DNA from 3 places in the Thermorhabdus hydrogeniformans genome. Region 3 is predicted to be linked to each of the others. Evidence: riboswitches for the same ligand, from Rfam matches in the RefSeq annotation. Region 3 holds a riboswitch; each other region holds the start of a gene.
The links. A riboswitch is a leader RNA that binds a small molecule or an ion and turns the genes downstream of it on or off. The one in region 3 is predicted to bind S-adenosylmethionine.
Positions count from the first base shown of each region.

Region 1: it holds a riboswitch for S-adenosylmethionine, as region 3 does, so the genes downstream of both, ACKX14_RS09885 (homocysteine synthase) here and ACKX14_RS10205 (methionine ABC transporter ATP-binding protein) in region 3, are expected to answer to the same signal.
Region 2: it holds a riboswitch for S-adenosylmethionine, as region 3 does, so the genes downstream of both, ACKX14_RS04240 (methylenetetrahydrofolate reductase) here and ACKX14_RS10205 (methionine ABC transporter ATP-binding protein) in region 3, are expected to answer to the same signal.

Region 1 covers NZ_JBJYKD010000018.1:14,623-20,366, forward strand. The annotation lists gene metX (homoserine O-acetyltransferase MetX) at 1-965, opposite strand, end outside; gene ACKX14_RS09885 (homocysteine synthase) at 988-2,262, opposite strand; SAM riboswitch class I at 2,333-2,447, opposite strand; gene codY (GTP-sensing pleiotropic transcriptional regulator CodY) at 2,531-3,316, opposite strand; gene ACKX14_RS09895 (hypothetical protein) at 3,552-3,992, opposite strand; gene ACKX14_RS09900 (helix-turn-helix transcriptional regulator) at 4,017-4,232, opposite strand; gene ACKX14_RS09905 (iron-containing alcohol dehydrogenase) at 4,535-5,704, shown strand.
Region 2 covers NZ_JBJYKD010000006.1:33,173-38,916, reverse strand. The annotation lists gene ACKX14_RS04250 (hypothetical protein) at 1-632, opposite strand, end outside; gene ACKX14_RS04245 (homocysteine S-methyltransferase family protein) at 660-3,080, opposite strand; gene ACKX14_RS04240 (methylenetetrahydrofolate reductase) at 3,065-3,502, opposite strand; SAM riboswitch class I at 3,561-3,674, opposite strand; gene ACKX14_RS04235 (NAD(P)/FAD-dependent oxidoreductase) at 3,815-4,885, opposite strand; gene ligD (non-homologous end-joining DNA ligase) at 5,072-5,744, opposite strand, start outside.
Region 3 covers NZ_JBJYKD010000019.1:26,625-32,368, forward strand. The annotation lists gene ACKX14_RS10195 (MetQ/NlpA family ABC transporter substrate-binding protein) at 1-452, opposite strand, end outside; gene ACKX14_RS10200 (methionine ABC transporter permease) at 571-1,224, opposite strand; gene ACKX14_RS10205 (methionine ABC transporter ATP-binding protein) at 1,217-2,251, opposite strand; SAM riboswitch class I at 2,324-2,449, opposite strand; gene ACKX14_RS10210 (ABC-ATPase domain-containing protein) at 2,617-4,326, shown strand; gene ACKX14_RS10215 (secondary thiamine-phosphate synthase enzyme YjbQ) at 4,357-4,755, shown strand; gene ACKX14_RS10220 (fumarylacetoacetate hydrolase family protein) at 4,799-5,551, shown strand.

The DNA.
Region 1 (5,744 bases), on a different contig from region 3:
AACCGCCTGATAAAACCTCTCATTTCCGCCGGAAAATACAGCATATCCGTATCTATGCCTATCATAAATACTCTGGCTTTGATGCGCCTTATGGCTTTTTCCAGGGAGCCGTAGGGTTCTGCGATGTCGTGCCGGTTCATCGCCCTCACAAGGCAGAGGTAAGTATTGGCATCAAAACGATTGACAAAAATCTCTCCCTGGTGCTCCAGATAGCTTTCCACCTGGAAAAGTCCCTTTTCCGGATCCATTTTCCTGTCAAACCTTCGCTCGAAAAGTTCGTCGCTTTTGTATGTGAGGGTACCTATCATCCTGGCCAGGGAAAGCCCTCTCACCGGCTGACCGACAGAATAGTAGTCTCCGTTTCTCCAGGCCGGGTCGTTCTCTATGGCCTTTATGCCCGCGTAATTGAAGGCAACGGCAAGCGGAGAGAGTTTATGGGTGGCGGCTATGGGCACTACCGCCTCCACAAAATCGGGAAAGGTCACCGCCCACTCCAGGGCTTGCATACCACCCATGGAACCACCGATGGCCATCCTTAATTTCTTTATCCCCAGGTAATCCAGCAAAATTTTTTGCAATCTTACCATATCCCGTATATTTATGGGAGGAAAACCCATGCCGTAAGGTACATTTGTTCGTGGATTAACGGAGGATGGGCCCGTGGTGCCCCTGCATCCTCCCAGGACATTGGAGCATATGACAAAATATCTGTCCGTATCCAGGGCCCGTCCGGTACCGATCATGGGGTCCCACCAGCCTGGTTTTGGGTCCCGGTTGGTGTAAACTCCCGCCGCATGTGCATCCCCTGTCAAGGCGTGCAAAACCAGGACGGCGTTATCTTTTTGCCGGTTTAATCTGCCGTAAGTCTCATAGGCCACCTGGATGTAATCGAAAGTATACCCGCTCTCGGTAGTGAATTCAATCTCCTCTTTTGTAAAGGAAAACAGACGCTCTTTAACTATCACGGGCTTCCTCCTTCCGGATGAATTAAACAGCCGCAAGGCCCCTTTCCAGATCCTCCAATATGTCCTCAATATCTTCGATACCAACGGATATTCTTATCATGTCTGGAGTGACTCCCGCCGCCAGTTGTTCTTCCGGGCTCAGTTGCTGGTGGGTGGTGCTGGCCGGGTGTATCACCAGAGACTTCGCGTCGCCCACATTTGCAAGATGAGAGAAAAGCCTCACGCTTTCTATAAATCTTTTTCCCGCTTCCAGACCCCCTTTAATTCCAAAGGTGAATATGGCTCCGGGGCCCTCCGGCAGGTATTTTTGGGCCAGCGGGTAATATGGGGACTCGGCAAGCCCCGGGTAATTGACCCACACGACTTTTGGATGATTATTGAGAAACTCCGCCGCCTTTTGGGCGTTTTCCACATGGCGCTGCATTCTCACGTGGAGAGTCTCCAGTCCCTGCAGCAGCAAAAAGGCATTGAAGGGACTCATGCAGGCTCCCATATCCCTGAGGAGCTGGGTTCTCGCTCTGGCTATATAGGCGGCTTTTCCGAAGACTTCGGTGTATACTATGCCGTGGTAACTGGGGTCCGGTTCGGTCAATTCGGGGAATTTACCATTTGTCCAGTCGAACTTCCCCGAGTCCACGATAATCCCTCCTATGCAGGTGCCGTGCCCGCCGATAAATTTCGTGGCGGAGTGCACCACTATGTCGGCACCGAATTCAAAGGGCCTGCACAGGTAGGGTGTGGCGAAGGTATTGTCCACGATAAGGGGTACGCCCGCATCATGGGCTATTTTTGCCACTTCTTCCACATCCAGGATGTCTATCTTCGGGTTGCCGATTATTTCCCCGTAAAGCGCTCTGGTCCGGGGCCCTATGGCCTTTCTATAATTTGCCGGGTCGCTGGGATCAACAAATTTTACTTGTATGCCCAGCCGTTTTAATGTCGATGCCAGAAGGTTATGAGTCCCGCCATACAGATTACTTGAAGAGACGATTTCATCTCCGGCCTTTGCGATATTCATTATGGAATAGGCTATGGCCGCCTGGCCGGAAGAAAGGGCCAGCGCCCCAACGCCGCCTTCGAGAGCGGCCATGCGTTTTTCCAGCACATCCTGCGTGGGGTTCATGATGCGGGTATATATATTTCCTTCCTCTTTCAGGGCAAACAGGTTTGCGGCATGTTCGGTACTCTTGAACACATAGGAGGTGGTCTGATAGATGGGTACCGCCCTGGACCCCGTAACGGGGTCCGCCTCCTGCCCCGCATGAAGGGCCAGCGTGTTGAATCTGTAATTTGTCATAATGATTCCTCCTCCGGTTTTTGTATAAAAAAAACCCCCTTCGATAAGAAGAGGGTTTTTGACCACCTTCCTCTTATCTCTCAAAACGCCTGGCGTTTTGCAGGAATTGGCACCATTTTAGAAGCAAAGCTTCTAACGGTTGCCGGGTTTCATAGGGCCAGTCCCTCCACCACTCTTGATAAGAGGTTTTACAACCTTTATCATATTCAATTTTTATTGATTATATCAGGGGATAAAACCGTTGTCAATATAAATTTATAGGGCGCAGTTAAGATCTAATTTTTTTAAGTTCTTCTACCAGTTTATCGTTGAGTATTCTTATATATGTACCTTTCATGCCCAGCGACCGCGATTCTATGACGCCGGCGCTTTCGAATTTTCTCAGGGCATTTACAATGACAGACCTGGTGATGCCGACCTTGTCGGCAATCTTGCTGGCCACCAGCAGCCCTTCATTTCCATCCAGTTCTTCAAAAATATGTTCCACCGCTTCCAGTTCCGAAAAGGACAGCGTCCCGATCGCCAGTTGGGCAATGGCTTTCTTGCGCGCCTCTTCCTCAATTTCTTCATTTTTTGACCTCAATATCTCCATGCCCACAACCGTTGCACTGTATTCCGCCAGGACCAGGTCCTCTTCGGTGAACTCCCTGCCAAATCTGGTTAAAACCAGCGTCCCCAACCTTTCCCCGCCGCCGTTAATCGGCACTATTGTCATCAACATGCCTGTGCCGGGACCCTGGGCAGTGCTTTCCTCAGCCATCTCAAGGGCATCCGGAGTTAGATTGGGCCTTGTCTCCCGGATCTCCAGCAGCCTGTCGTTATAATGTTTTGGAAAAACCTTTTCCTCCAGCACCATCTCCCGAACCGGATCGCCATCGGAGTCTTCCATCAAATAAAAGCCCAAAACCTTACCCTTCCGGCTGGCGACATAGGCGTTTACAGACAGCACCTCCCCCAGGATTTTGCATACCTCGTCGAAATCCACCGGGTACCCGGCCGTCCTCTGCAACAATTTGTTGATTTTCCTGGTTTTTTCTAATAAGTTCTCTGCCATAGTACTTCATCCTCCTCAAAATTACTCTTCAAATAAAATTATTAGCATAATTTACATGTTTTAAACTTCAAATATTACATTTTCACAAAAAATTGCACAATTGCTTGAATTCGCCTTAATGTTGAATGGACGTTTTTCCCCCTGAAAGGTTCGGATGTTTTTAAAAAAACAAAGGATCGATTAACTTAACTTAAAAATGGGCAACGGTACAAAAAAAATTTGTTAATATTAAATCTTAATACTTACGTATATAGTAAATATAATGGGCAAAGTACAGAATAATTTCAGTCAGGAGAATTGCGCTGATGTCTGCAGGAATTTTTCCTTTTTGTCCCGTTTCTCCGCCCAGGATGGCAAATAATATCAAAATGGTCCACCAGAACGCTCCGTTAGCCGCTTTGGCGGTGATAAACTCTTTGCGTTCATCGGGCTCTGCCGCCCAGACTTCCAGCTTTCCGGATTTTATTTGATTTATGCGTCTCACCGCCAGAGTGATCCCCGAAATATATGCGGCCGAACCTGTCAGCCAAATAAATGCTACCGGAGTATCAAGTTCCTGTTTTATAAAACTTATCACAAACCATATGGCGGCACCCGCGAGATATACGCCTCCGAACCACAGGTAACTGCGGAGGTGCTTTATAGCCCTATCCTGCATGCTGTTTTTCTTTGACATTATCATCAACTCCCATATAAAAATTTATTCCCAATCAGACGGTTCCAGGATGAAGATTTGTTCCATCGGAAGTTCAAAAATATTCGCCATTTTCAGTGCGAGAATTATCGAAGGTTTATAACGCCCCGTTTCAATGGCGTTAATGGTCTGGCGGGAGACATGCACTTTTTTCGCCAGCTGCTCCTGGGTTAATCCTTTCTCCTCTCTGAGTTTTTTAACATAGTTTTTTATAAAAGCCACCTCCCAACATCGGTGTAAAGTTAGCTTTACACCGATTATATCATTTGAACAAGGTTTTGTAAAGTATGCTTTACATCTCATGCATTAGAGTTGCGTCTATTCAGTGTCCAGAATACAAAAGTATTCTTCCAGTGGCAGCCAGAAAATCAGATTAAATGCGGTAAAAAGTTTAGTAGATTTAACTGCAGCATACCGACGGTATATTTTTGTAACCAGGTATCGCTTAAGTGCTTACTTTAACAATTCAGCCATAAAATTTATACTATTATTAGCGATATCTTAAGTCAAAAGGAAGTGATGGTGTGGAAAACTTTGTTTTCAAAAACCCCACAAAAATTATTTTCGGAAAGGGGACGGAGAAACTCATAGGGGAAGAAACCGCGCGGTATGAAAAGAAGGTCCTTTTTTGCTACGGCGGAGGGAGCATAAAGAGAACGGGGCTTTACGACAGGGTGGTAAAGTCGCTCAGGCAATCCGGCGTAGAGTTTGTGGAGCTGTCGGGCATCCAGCCCAATCCCCGTTTGAGCCTGGTGAGAGAGGGCATAAAATTGTGCCGGGAAAACTCCATCAAATTCATCCTGGCCGTGGGGGGCGGAAGCGTGATAGACACCGCCAAGGCCATCGCCGTCGGAGTGCCCTATGAAGGCGACGTATGGGATTTTTATTCAGGAAAGGCTAACGTCGAAGAGGCGCTGCCGGTAGGCGTCATTTTGACCATCCCCGCCACCGGGAGCGAAGCCAGCGACAGTTCGGTCATTACCAACGAAGAGGGATGGTTTAAAAGAGGCATACACAGCGAGCATATAAGGCCGGTTTTTTCCATATTAAATCCAGAACTTACATATACGCTGCCACCCTATCAGACGGCCTGCGGCGCCGCGGATATCATGGCCCACGTAATGGAAAGGTATTTTACCGATGTAAAACATGTGGATTTCACCGACAGGCTGTGCGAAGCCACATTAAAGACCGTCATCAATAATGTGCAGATAGCGTTAAAACACCCCGACAATTACGACGCCAGGGCCGAAATCATGTGGGCGGGCACCATAGCTCACAACGACCTGCTGAGTACCGGCAGGATTGGCGACTGGGCTTCCCACAAGATCGAACACGAATTGAGCGGAATATACGACATTGCCCACGGGGCAGGGCTTGCCATAGTGTTCCCGGCATGGATGAAATACGTGTACAGGCATGATGTAAACAGATTCGTCCAGTTCGCCGTAAGGGTATGGGACGTCGACATGCCCTTTGAATCGCCTGAGTCCGTTGCGCTGGCGGGAATTGAAAGGATGACGGAGTTTTTCAGGAAAATCGGCCTTCCGGTAACGTTGAGCGAGATTAATATCCCCGACGACAGATTTGAGGAAATGGCAGACAAATGCACCGATTCGGGCAAAAAAACCGTCGGCAATTTCGTCAAACTGGGCAAAGACGATGTGATAAATATTTTCAAGCTGGCAAAATAGACGCATAATCCCTGCTGTATGGCACAACAGGCTGTCCCGA
Region 2 (5,744 bases), on a different contig from region 3:
CATAAAACATCGTGCGGCACACCCACATTTTCTCCTGTGCCGAAGACCACGGTAAGAGATTTTGCAGGGCTCATCATGCGGTTTTCATTGAGGGTGACGCCGATGGCCTCCGCATCCAGCAGTGAAAAAATGGCCTCCTGATCTCCTATGTCCCAGTCGCCCCGGCCCGGGCTGAGGCAGCGGGTGAGGCCGCGGTTTTTGAAAGCGGCCGACCTTAAAAGATGAGCCTTAAAATCTTCAACCAGCCGATTTAGCGCGGCATTCGCCGCGGCGTCAAGGATAATCCCCCTCAAAAAATCCCCCCTGTCAAAACATCGCGAGATCTCTTCGTCCACGCCCCGGCCCAGGGTGGCTACGGCCGCCACGACGCAATCCGTCTCGATAAGGCTTTTGACTATATATTCGCCGGAAAAGAATTTCCCTCCCGGGAGAAACACTTTTTTTTGCCTTTCATCGGCAAAAAAGTTGAAGAAATCGTAGCACACCGCGGGATGCATAAATTCCTCCGCACGCGCTGAAGCACCGTCAATTTCCTCAAGGATGCGTGAAGAAAATCTTCTTTTTCCTCCGCAGCCCAGGTATTTTAAAACCAGCTCTTTATCAACCCTGACAGGCAACTCAACTACAGGCAAGTTCAACACCCCGTCAAAAAAATGTTTCTAGGTTTCCGCGGGCTGTCCTGCTGCACCGTAGACCTTTTCCGCCACTTTTACGCCTTCCATGGCGTCCCTGGCGTAAAAATCCGCCCCTATGCGCCTTGCCAGCGCCTCGCTCAGTACTGCGCCCCCCACCACCACCTTGCACCGGGGGAATCGACTTTTTATCTCCCGAATTGTTTTTTCCATGGAAGGTATGCTGGTGGTCATAAGGGCACTGAGACCCACCAGCATCACATCGGGGTGTTTTTCTATTTCTCCCGCTATTGCCCCCGGATCCACATCTCTGCCCAGGTCTATAACTTCAAAGCCGTAGTTTTCCATTATCACCCTCACTATGTTTTTCCCCAGGTCGTGGATGTCGCCTTTGACCGTCGCCAGCACCACTTTCACGGCACTTTTTTTAAGTCCCGACGGGAAGCGCTTTTTTACTGCGTCGAAAGCCCGCCGGGCGGTTTCCGCCGACTGCATAAGCTGGGGGATAAAATATTCTCCGCTTTCATACTTTTCTCCCACCTCGTTCAGAGCGGGCACTAATATGCCGTCTATGATCTTCAAAGGCTCCATCCCCTTGCGGAACAATTCTTCCAGGTATTCTTCCACCGCCGCCCCGCGGCCCTCCACCACCGCTTTATACAGCTCCTTGTCCGCCCGTGTGCCGCCTGAGTTTATAGCCGCGTTATTCTCCCCGGCCCCCGATTTTACAAAGGCTATATATTCGGCCGCATTTTTGTCCCTCCCGGTCAGCACGCCGGCGGCCCTTACGACTTTCCACAACCCGTCATCCAGCGGGTTTATAATGGGAAGGTCCAGACCCGCCTCCAGCGCCATGGCCAGAAAAACGCCGTTTACGGCATTTCTTTCCGGAAGGCCGAAGGAAATATTGCTGACCCCCAGGACGGTGAGGCACCCCAGCTCTTCTTTGACCATCCTTATGGCTTTAACGGTTTCCATTGCCTGTTCCTGCCGGACTCCCGCCGTAAGGGTGAGACAGTCGATTATCACATCTTGCTTTGGAATGCCGTACCCGGCGGCGGCTTCTACGATCTTCTTTGCTATCTTAAATCTTTCCTCTGCCTTCTCGGGGATACCCCTCTCATCCATGGTAAGGCCTATGACGGCCGCCCCGTATTTTTTGACGAGGGGCAGTATTTTTTCAAGACTTCCGCCGGTGCCGTTTACCGAATTTACCAGCGCCCTGCCGCTGTATACCCTGAGGCCCGCTTCAATGGCATCGGGATTGCTGCTGTCAAGGCAAAGGGGAAGGTCTACAGTTTCCTGAAGGCGCAATACGGCCCTTTTCATTAAAGCCTGCTCATCTATGCCGGGAACTCCCAGATTCACATCCAGGATATGGGCCCCGGCCTTTTTCTGGGCAAGGGCCTCTTCCACCACGCGGTTTAAGGAACCGGCCTTCAGTTCTTCGGCCAGGAGCTTTTTTCCGGTGGGATTAATCCTCTCTCCTATGACCTTTACCGGTTTATCCCGGCATAAGAACACCGTCAGCCTGTCGGAACACAGGACGGTTTCGGATCCGGGCGTTATTTGCCGGGGTTTTCGCCCGCGGACTTTATCCTTCAGCAATCTTATATGTTCCGGGGTGGTGCCGCAGCAGCCCCCCAGCGCGTTTAATCCCGCATCCGCCAGCTTAACGCAGCTTTCGGCGAACTCTCGGGGTGAAAGGTGGTAAACGGTCCGGCCGTCGGCAAATTCCGGTATGCCGGCATTGGGCTGGACCAGAAGGGGGATATGGCGGTATCTTGCCATTTCAGCCAGGATCGCCGCCATTTTATCCGGGCCCAGGGAACAGTTTATCCCGACCACATCGGCGCCGATGGAGCCCAGGACAAAGAGGGCCGTGGCCGGGTCTGTGCCCGTGATGGTCCGGCCCGTCTCTTCGAAGGTCATGGTGACCGCCACCGGAATGTCGCAAAGCTCCCGGGCCGCCAGCACCGCAGCCCGGGCTTCCGAAAGCTGGCTCATGGTCTCCACCACTATCAAATCCGGCCCGGCCTCCAGGGCGCCGGCTATTTGCTCTTTAAAGACGTCTATGGCCTCCTCCAGGGCCGTAGGGCCGTACGGCTCCACAGGCATCCCCGTGGGGCCGACGGATAAAGCCACAAGAGCCTTTTCGCCCGAGGCCTTTTTTGCGATTTCCACCGCCCTTAAATTTATTTCTCTCACCCTGCCGGACATGCCGAAGTGGGAAAGTTTGACGCGGTTGGCCCCGAATGTATTTGTCTCTATTACGTCGGCTCCGGCCTCGATATAGGCCCTGTGAATATCCATTACCGCCTCCGGGCGGTAGACGTTCCAGGCTTCCGGGCACTCGCCGGCTTTCAGGCCCCGTTTGATAAGTTCGGTGCCCATGGCGCCGTCGAAAACCACTATTTTCTCTCTAATTGCTTCTAAAAAAGTCGACACACTTTTATCCTCCCAACGAAAATATTTCTTATTCCGAGGGCCCAGGCTCCTAAAACTTCCGACTGGAGGCCGATCACATTCCCGTCCCTGCAGGCTAAGTGGGGAATTGTTTCGACCCCCGTTCTTTCCTGAATTATATGCGCAAGGGGTATTGCCCCCATCCTCATATTGGCCATCGGGTTGTCGCAAATATTAACCGCATCCGCGTAATCTTCCAGTTCCCTTACATCAGCAAGAACTCTTTCCAGATCCGTGCCTTTTGGAGATGAAATTTCCACGGTAACAGTAAATAAACCTTTCTTCAACTTGTTTTTCAAGCCAGATTCCGTACGGCTGACTCCTTTCACAATATTTTTCATGTTTTTATATGAGCATTTCCCTTGCGCCCGGATTCTCTTCTTAACCGGCGATGAAACTGCCATATAAAAACTTGAGGCCTCTTCTCAAGATAAGAGGCCTCAATCTCTCCATCCGCAAGATCTCTTATCTTTCAGAAGACTATGCTTCTGCAGGAATTGGCACCATTTTAGAAGGGGGGCTTCTAACGGTTGCCGGGTTTCATCGGGCCAGTCCCTCCACCTCTCTTGATAAGAGGTTTTACAACCTTTATCGTATTCAGTTTTTTATGATTATATCAAGCAGGCCAAATTGCTGTCAATATAAAAATATATAAAATATGATTTAAAATTATGATTTTGATGCGGCTCCGGAAATATTTGCTGCAGTTTTTCTTGCTAGGCGATAAATTTAAAAAGCGCGGCTGTGGCTGGGGTGTAAAATCGGGGGTTGAATAAAACCCTGTAAAACTTAAATTTGCAAGCCCTTGCCAGGACCCTTTCCACCCTTTCAAAGGACATCTTTCCCCATGCCGTGGCAACGGTTTTTTCGAATTCCAGCCTCCGTGAAAAAATGCTCCTTATCCGCCGCTCGTAGCCGGTCAGGTCTCTGGATATGGCGCGGGCCGCTTCGATGCCGCTAATAACCGCCATATCTATACCCCCGCCATGCAGCGGTGATGTTAGCCCCGCCGCATCTCCCACCAGCAGGATGTTGTCGTAGATGAGCTTTTCCGGCATTTTCGAAGGGCAAATCCCGCCGAGGGATTTTATAACCCTGTAGCCGGGGCCGTCCAACCCTTCCCGCCTCATCACATCATCCAGCATGCCCCACAATTTCCGTTTATCCGCCGAATCAAAGTTGCCTATGCCCACATTGGCCGTCTCCCTCCCCTGTTCATCCTTTCCTTTCGGGAATATCCAGTAATAGCCCCAGAAATCCGGCAAAAAACCGACTTTAAGGCGGTTGCCGATGTGGGAGAAGTCTCCTTCCACAGTGTACTGGACCGTCCTGCCGCAGTGATTTTTATAAAAACCCGAAAAGCCGTAAACCCTGGAGGTTATTGAAGGCGCCCCGCTGGCGTCTATTATAAAATCGTAATCTCCCTTCAATTTTTTCAGGTCTTCTGGCTTAACCGGCGAGTCCTCTTTTATAATCACGCCCGTTTCCGCAGCCCTCTTCGCCAGTTCTTTTTGCCAGGTGCTCCTGTCTATCATCCATAAAAACAAAGGCCTTACGTCAAACCGGTATGTAGAACCTGCTTTTATAACAAGTTCTTCCACCTTGAACCTGACTCCGGCGCAGGGCTTACCCAGGCGTTTCAGTACATCAAAAAAGCCTTCTGCGCACCGGATATTTTCGCCTATTTTACCCTTTTCCATTAGAGTCACATCAAATCCGTGTTTTGCCGCCTCGGCAGCGGCATAAAGGCCTCCCGGCCCTCCGCCGATAACCAGAACTCTGGCCACAACAATCCACTCCCTGAGACCCGTAGTTTTTACGAAAATTTACCTTCGAAGAAAAATTCCAAGGATACTCCTTATTATCAGAAAAAAAACTACTCCCGCCATTATAAGAAAAAAGATAATGGACAAATCCAGAAACCAGCCAAAAGTTATGTTCATGCAATGCCCTCCTTCATTTAAAAAAGGCCTTCATTTCAACCACCTGTCTATGTGCTGTTTAATCGTCAAAACACCTTTAAACAGATCGCCCTTTTCCTTAGCCCTCGCGGGCATGTTCCTAATGTGGAACATTTGCGGCACAACCCCCTGTTTCAGCTCCTCCCAGGTCACCGGGCACGAAACAGGCGCCCCCTTTTTCGGGCGCGGGCTGTAGGGGGCCACTATGGTCTTGCCTCTCACGTTTTGCAGGTAATCCAGGTACATCTTGCCTTCTCTCTTATCCACACTGCGTTCGGTGGTGGTTATATCGGGGAAGGTCTTTTCCAGAACTTTGCAGAAAAACCGGGCAAAAACCCGCACTTCTTCGTACGTGTATTTGGGCTCTATGGGGATATAAACCTGCAGCCCCGTGGCCCCGGAAGTTTTGGGAAATCCCACCAGACCGGACATGTCCAGCAGCTTTTTCAAGGCCAGGGCCACTTCCCTGGCATCCTCGAAATTGGTGTCCTCCATTGGGTCAAAGTCAAACACCACAAAATCCGGGTATTCCACCGAACCTATTCTGGAGAGCCAGGGGTGCAGCTCTATGCTGGCCTGGTTGGCCGCCCATAGCAAACTTCGAGTGTCGTTTATAACGGCGTACCGCACCGTTTTCTCATCATGGAAATCCTCGTAAGTTTTAAGCCAGTCAGGGGCGTATTCC
Region 3 (5,744 bases):
GCGTCGTTGGGTATGGCGATGGTGGCTCCCTCTTTCAGTTCACTGAGGTTTTTAATCTTTTTGGAATAAATTCCCATAGGTTCGATATGGACTTTAGCGATATAAGTCAGGTCAAGATTGTGTTCTTTTGAGAAGTCTTCAAGATACGGAATATGCTGGAAATAATTAGCATCCAGTTCTTTCTCGGCCAGTTTGAGGTTGGGTTGCACATAATCCGTAAATTCTACAATATCCAGCTTGATTCCTTCTTTTTCGAGGATGGGTTTTACGACATTTAATATTTCGGCATGGGGTACCGGTGAAGCCCCTACTTTAATGGTTACGACCTTTGAGCCGCCGGAATTTTGGCTCTGAGATTGTTCGCCGGAGCTGGCTCCCTGCTTTGCGCCGCACCCTGCCACAAGAGCGGCGATAAGACCCAGTACCAAAACCAGAGTTAAAATCTTTCTCACATAAATCTCCTCCTCGTTTTAAACTAAAAGTTGATTTTGGTGTAGAGAATCAGTCTGCTGCCCGAGATGGCCAAAAGCACCCCTGAATCAAAGGGTCTTTTACACATAAGATGTTAAATTACCGGTTTTTTGAAAGCCGGCTTACAAAGAAATCACCTATCATCTGGGTCAGCTGCACCATGACCACCAGGATTACCACGGTATACAGCATGATGTCAAGCATAAAGCGCTGATACCCGTATCTCACAGCCAGATCTCCCAGTCCACCACCTCCTATGACGCCTGCCATGGCGGAATATCCCACCAGATTTATGGTGGTTATGGTAATCCCCGCGGCTATTGAAGGCAGTGCCTCGGGGATCAGCACCCTGGTTATGATCTGAAAAGGCGAAGCTCCCATGGCCTGGGCCGCTTCTATGACGCCGCGGTTTACTTCCCTCAATGCCGTTTCGGTGAGCCTGCCCATAAAGGGAATGGCCGCCACCGAAAGGGGGACGATGGCTGCTGTAGTTCCTATCGCCTTTCCCACCAGAAGGCGCGTGAAAGGTATGAGGACTATTAACAGGATTATAAAGGGCACGGAACGAAATATGTTTACGATGGTGCCAAGTATTTTATTTAAAAGAATATTCTGCAGTATCTGGCCCCTGTCGGTCACCATCAGCAGTATGCCCAGAGGTATGCCAAAGACCGTTGCAATTAAAACCGACACCGCCACCATATAAATGGTCTGCCATGTGGAAACCAGCAGCAGGTTTAATGTTTCAGACATTTTCAATCACCTCCACATTGAGCCCCAGCCCTTTAAGGTATTCAAAAGCCTCGGCGGTCCCGCCGTTCTTTCCCCTCAGTTCTACCACAAGAGTGCCGTAGGGGGTGTCCTGGATGTGGTCGATGTTGCCATACAGTATGTTGACGTCCACATCAAATTTTCTTACGATGCTGGATATGACGGGCTGGGCGGTAATCTCGCCGAAAAAGCCGATTTTGACGATTTTCCCTTCCAGGTGCCCGTGGTCGAGGTTCCTTATCCTGTCTTTTAGCTCTTCGGGAAGTTCCGATAGAGTTATGGATTTCAAAAAATTGCGGGCGGTTTCAGTCCTGGGGTTTGAAAATACTTCCAGGAGGGGCCCCTGTTCCACCACGCGGCTTTTCTCGATGACCGCCACCGTGCGGCAGATCTGCTTGATGACGTTCATCTCGTGAGTTATCAGCACTATGGTGATTCCCAGTTGCTTGTTGATGTCCCTCAGAAGGCTCAAAATGGACAGAGTCGTCTGTGGGTCCAGGGCCGAAGTGGCCTCGTCGCACAACAGGACCTTTGGATCGTTGGCCAGGGCCCTGGCAATACCCACCCTCTGCTTCTGGCCGCCCGAAAGCTGAGAGGGATAGCTGTCGGCCTTGTCGGAAAGTCCCACAAGGTCTAAAAGATTTTCCACTTTTTCATTGATTGTCTTTCTGTCCAGACCCGCAATCTCCAGGGGAAATGCGACATTGCCCCTGACGGTCCTGGAAGAAAGCAGGTTAAAATGCTGAAATATCATGCCTATTTTTTTTCGCATTTCCTTTAGTTCATTGGGAGTAAGGGTGGTCATTTCAACACCGTCTATCTCTATGGAGCCGGAGGTGGGCTTTTCAAGCATGTTGATGCAGCGGAGAAGGGTGCTTTTCCCGGCGCCGCTGAGGCCGATGACACCGAAAATATCGCCCTTTTTTATATCCAGGTTAACGCCGTCCAGCGCCTTGATATCCCCCGAATCCGAATGATATATCTTCGTGAGATTTCTGATGTGGATCACCGAAGACCCTCCTTTTGCCAAAATAAAAATAAAAAAACCCCTTCTGACAACACGAAGAGGCTTTCAAGAATCCTCTCATCTGTCAGAACACAGCGTTCTGCAGGAATTAGCACCGCTGCAGCCGCGGCTTTCGTCGACCGCCGGCTGCCGGTTGCCGGGCGTCATCGGGCCAGTCCCTCAGCCTGCTCTTGATAAGAGTTCTTCCGCATATTCACTTTGGTTGCTTAAAATATTAGCATGGTTTTTTTTGTTTGTCAATAGGCAGATCAATACACAACCGGGGTTTAAATAGATCCGGGTATGGTGTATAATATTACCATAAAGCTTTAGATATTTGCACCGCTTTTAGTTGGAGGAAAGTTGAGATGAAGTATAAGGACGACTTGAAAAAAGTACTGGACAGAATCGACGGAAAGGGATATAAAGCTTACAAGGAGATACAGGGCGAATACGACTTCGGATACTTTAACCTGTATATCGACCACGTCCAGGGGGATCCTTTTGCCGCTCCATCCAGGATAAGAGTAAGGGTGGATATGAAAACCGCAGGCATCGACGAGCGGCTGTATAAGACACCGGCAAGGACCACGGCGCTGGAGGATTTCCTGGCAAGGGAAGCGGCGGATTTCATCCGGACGCTGCCGCGGGTGAGCGGCACCGGCAAAAGCGGGGAGATTTATATAGACAGGGGCAACCAGGAGATTTTAAAGCGGACCGCGGTAATTGTGAAAAAAGACTACGTGGAGGCCAGGCTGAGCGTGGGTTTACCCGCCTTTGGCCGGCGCATTAACGGGAGGGGAGCGGCTGCGCTGTTGTTGGAGTACCTGCCTCAAATAGTAGACAGGGCCCTTTTATTTAAAAGCATAGATGGAAAAACGGCGGGAAAGTGGGTGGAACTCTTCGAAGACCAGGAATATCTCAGGGAAAGACTCAAGAAAAGCGGCCTTGTGGCCTTTGTGGCCGACGGCTCAATTTTGCCCAGGGAAAGCGGCATAAGCGACAGGCCCATGAGGGGCGGTAAGGTGGTGCCCTTCAAATCCCCGGAGAGCCTCAGGGTGACTTTCAACCTGCCAAACTCGGGAGTAATAACAGGCATGGGCATACCGGCCGGCGTTACCCTCATAGTGGGAGGCGGGTACCACGGCAAGACCACCCTGCTTTCCGCCTTGCAGCGAGGCGTTTACAACCACATACCGGGGGATGGCAGGGAATTCGTAGTGACGGTGGAAGATGCGGTGAAAATAAGGGCCGAAGACGGCCGCCGGGTGGAAAAAGTGGACATCAGCCCGTTTATTTCCAACCTGCCCGACGGCCAGGATACCGTGAGGTTCTCCACGGAAAACGCCAGCGGCAGCACATCCCAGGCGGCCAACATAATGGAGGCCGTTGAAATAGGCACCAGTCTGCTGCTCCTGGACGAGGATACATCGGCCACTAATTTCATGATAAGAGACGCCCGGATGCAAAAACTGGTATCAAAGGACAAGGAGCCCATAACCCCGTTTATAGACAGGGTACGCCAATTGTACGAACAAATGGGCATCTCTACGGTTCTTGTCATGGGCGGGAGCGGCGATTACTTTGATGTGGCCGACTGCGTTATAAAGATGCAGGACTATATCCCCTGCGATGTTACCGTTGAGGCTAAAAGGATAGCGGCGGAATTCAAGACGCACAGGCAGGTGGAAATAGGCCGAAGGCCGATTTCCGTAACCCCGCGAATAATTATGAAAGAGGGGCTTGAGCTCAGGGAGAAGAAAAAGGTCAGGACCAGGGATATCGACACTCTGCAGTACGGCAGGGAGAACATAGAGCTCGACTACGTGGAACAGCTGGTGGACAGGAGCCAGACCGCTGCGGTGGGAGAAATTATAAGGTACGCGGCCGCAAAATACGTTGACGGCAGGCGGAGTTTAAAGGAAATAGTATTGAAGGTTTTTGATGATATTGAAAAATACGGCCTTGATGTGGTTTCGCTCTTTGCCGGAAAGCATCCGGGGAATCTGGCACTCCCGAGGCCTCAGGAAGTGGCGGCGGGGCTCAACAGGCTCAGGACTTTGAAAGTTAAAGGTTGATACAGGCGGATTGAAAAGGGGGGAATATGTTTGTTTACTTTTACATTGGAGACGAATTCGAAAAACGAGATGGTGGATATCACGCCTCTGGTTAAACAGGCTGTCAGAGACTCAAAAATTGAGGAGGGACTCTGCTGTGTTTTCGTGCCCCACACCACCGCCGGGGTAATCATCAACGAAAACGCCGACCGCGATGTAAAAGCGGATATTATTGGGGCATTGAGCAGGCTTGTCCCGGCCAGCGGGGATTACAGACATATGGAGGGGAACTCCGACGCCCATATTAAGTCCTGCCTGGTAGGAAATTCGATAACCGTTCCCGTGGAGGGTGGTGTGCCTGCTCTGGGCACCTGGCAGGGGATATATTTTTGCGAATTCGATGGCCCACGGAAGAGAAAAGTCCTGATAAAAATTATTAAAAGCGTATAGCGTAGAGATCAAAATTTTAAAAGACAGTGCGAGGAGGAAGAAAATGAAAATTGTAAGATTCAAGCATGGCACTGACGTGAAATACGGCGTCGTGGAATCTGGAAATGTGCAGGAAATCAATGGGGATATTTTTGCGGAAATACACAAAGGGAAAAACGTATACGGCCTGGCCGATGTGAGGTTGCTTTCGCCGGTGGAGCCGTCCAAAGTCGTGTGCGTGGGAAAAAATTACAGGGAGCACGCTTTTGAAATGGGCGAAGAGGTACCCGAAGAACCGGTGATTTTTCTGAAACCGCCCACTGCGGTAATAGGGCCGGAGGAGGGCATCTTATGCCCCGAGATGTCGTCCAGGGTGGATTATGAAGGCGAACTGGCCGTGGTCATCAGGAACAAGTGCAGAAATGTGCCGCCGCAGGACGTCCGCCGCCACATCCTGGGGTACACCTGCGGCAACGACGTTACTGCCAGAGACCTGCAGAAAAAAGACGGTCAGTGGACCAGGGCAAAGTCCTTTGACACCTTCTGCCCGCTGGGACCGTGGATAGAGACCGAATTAGACCCGGAAGACCTGAAGATACAGACTTTTTTAAACGGCGAGCTCAGACAGAGCTCCACCACAAAAATGATGATTACTCCGGTTTATGAACTCGTAAGCTTTATTTCGAGGATTATGACCCTCCTGCCCGGCGATGTGATTATGACCGGAACGCCTGAGGGTATCGGGCCCATGCGGAGGGGCGATGTGGTTGAGGTTGAAATTGAAGGCATAGGAAAATTAAAAAACCGTGTTTTTTAGCCTCGATTTCGCGCTTTTCTCTGTATAAGGATGGCGCAGTCGTGGCATAATATAAATAGAAAATTTGAAGAGAAATGGAGAAAAATGGATGTAGAAAGGAATTTTTCGAAAAATATATCTTTTTTATAACTTTATGCACTTGAACAAATTTTTATCGTATAGTATAATGTTTGTGAAAGAACTAACAGACTTA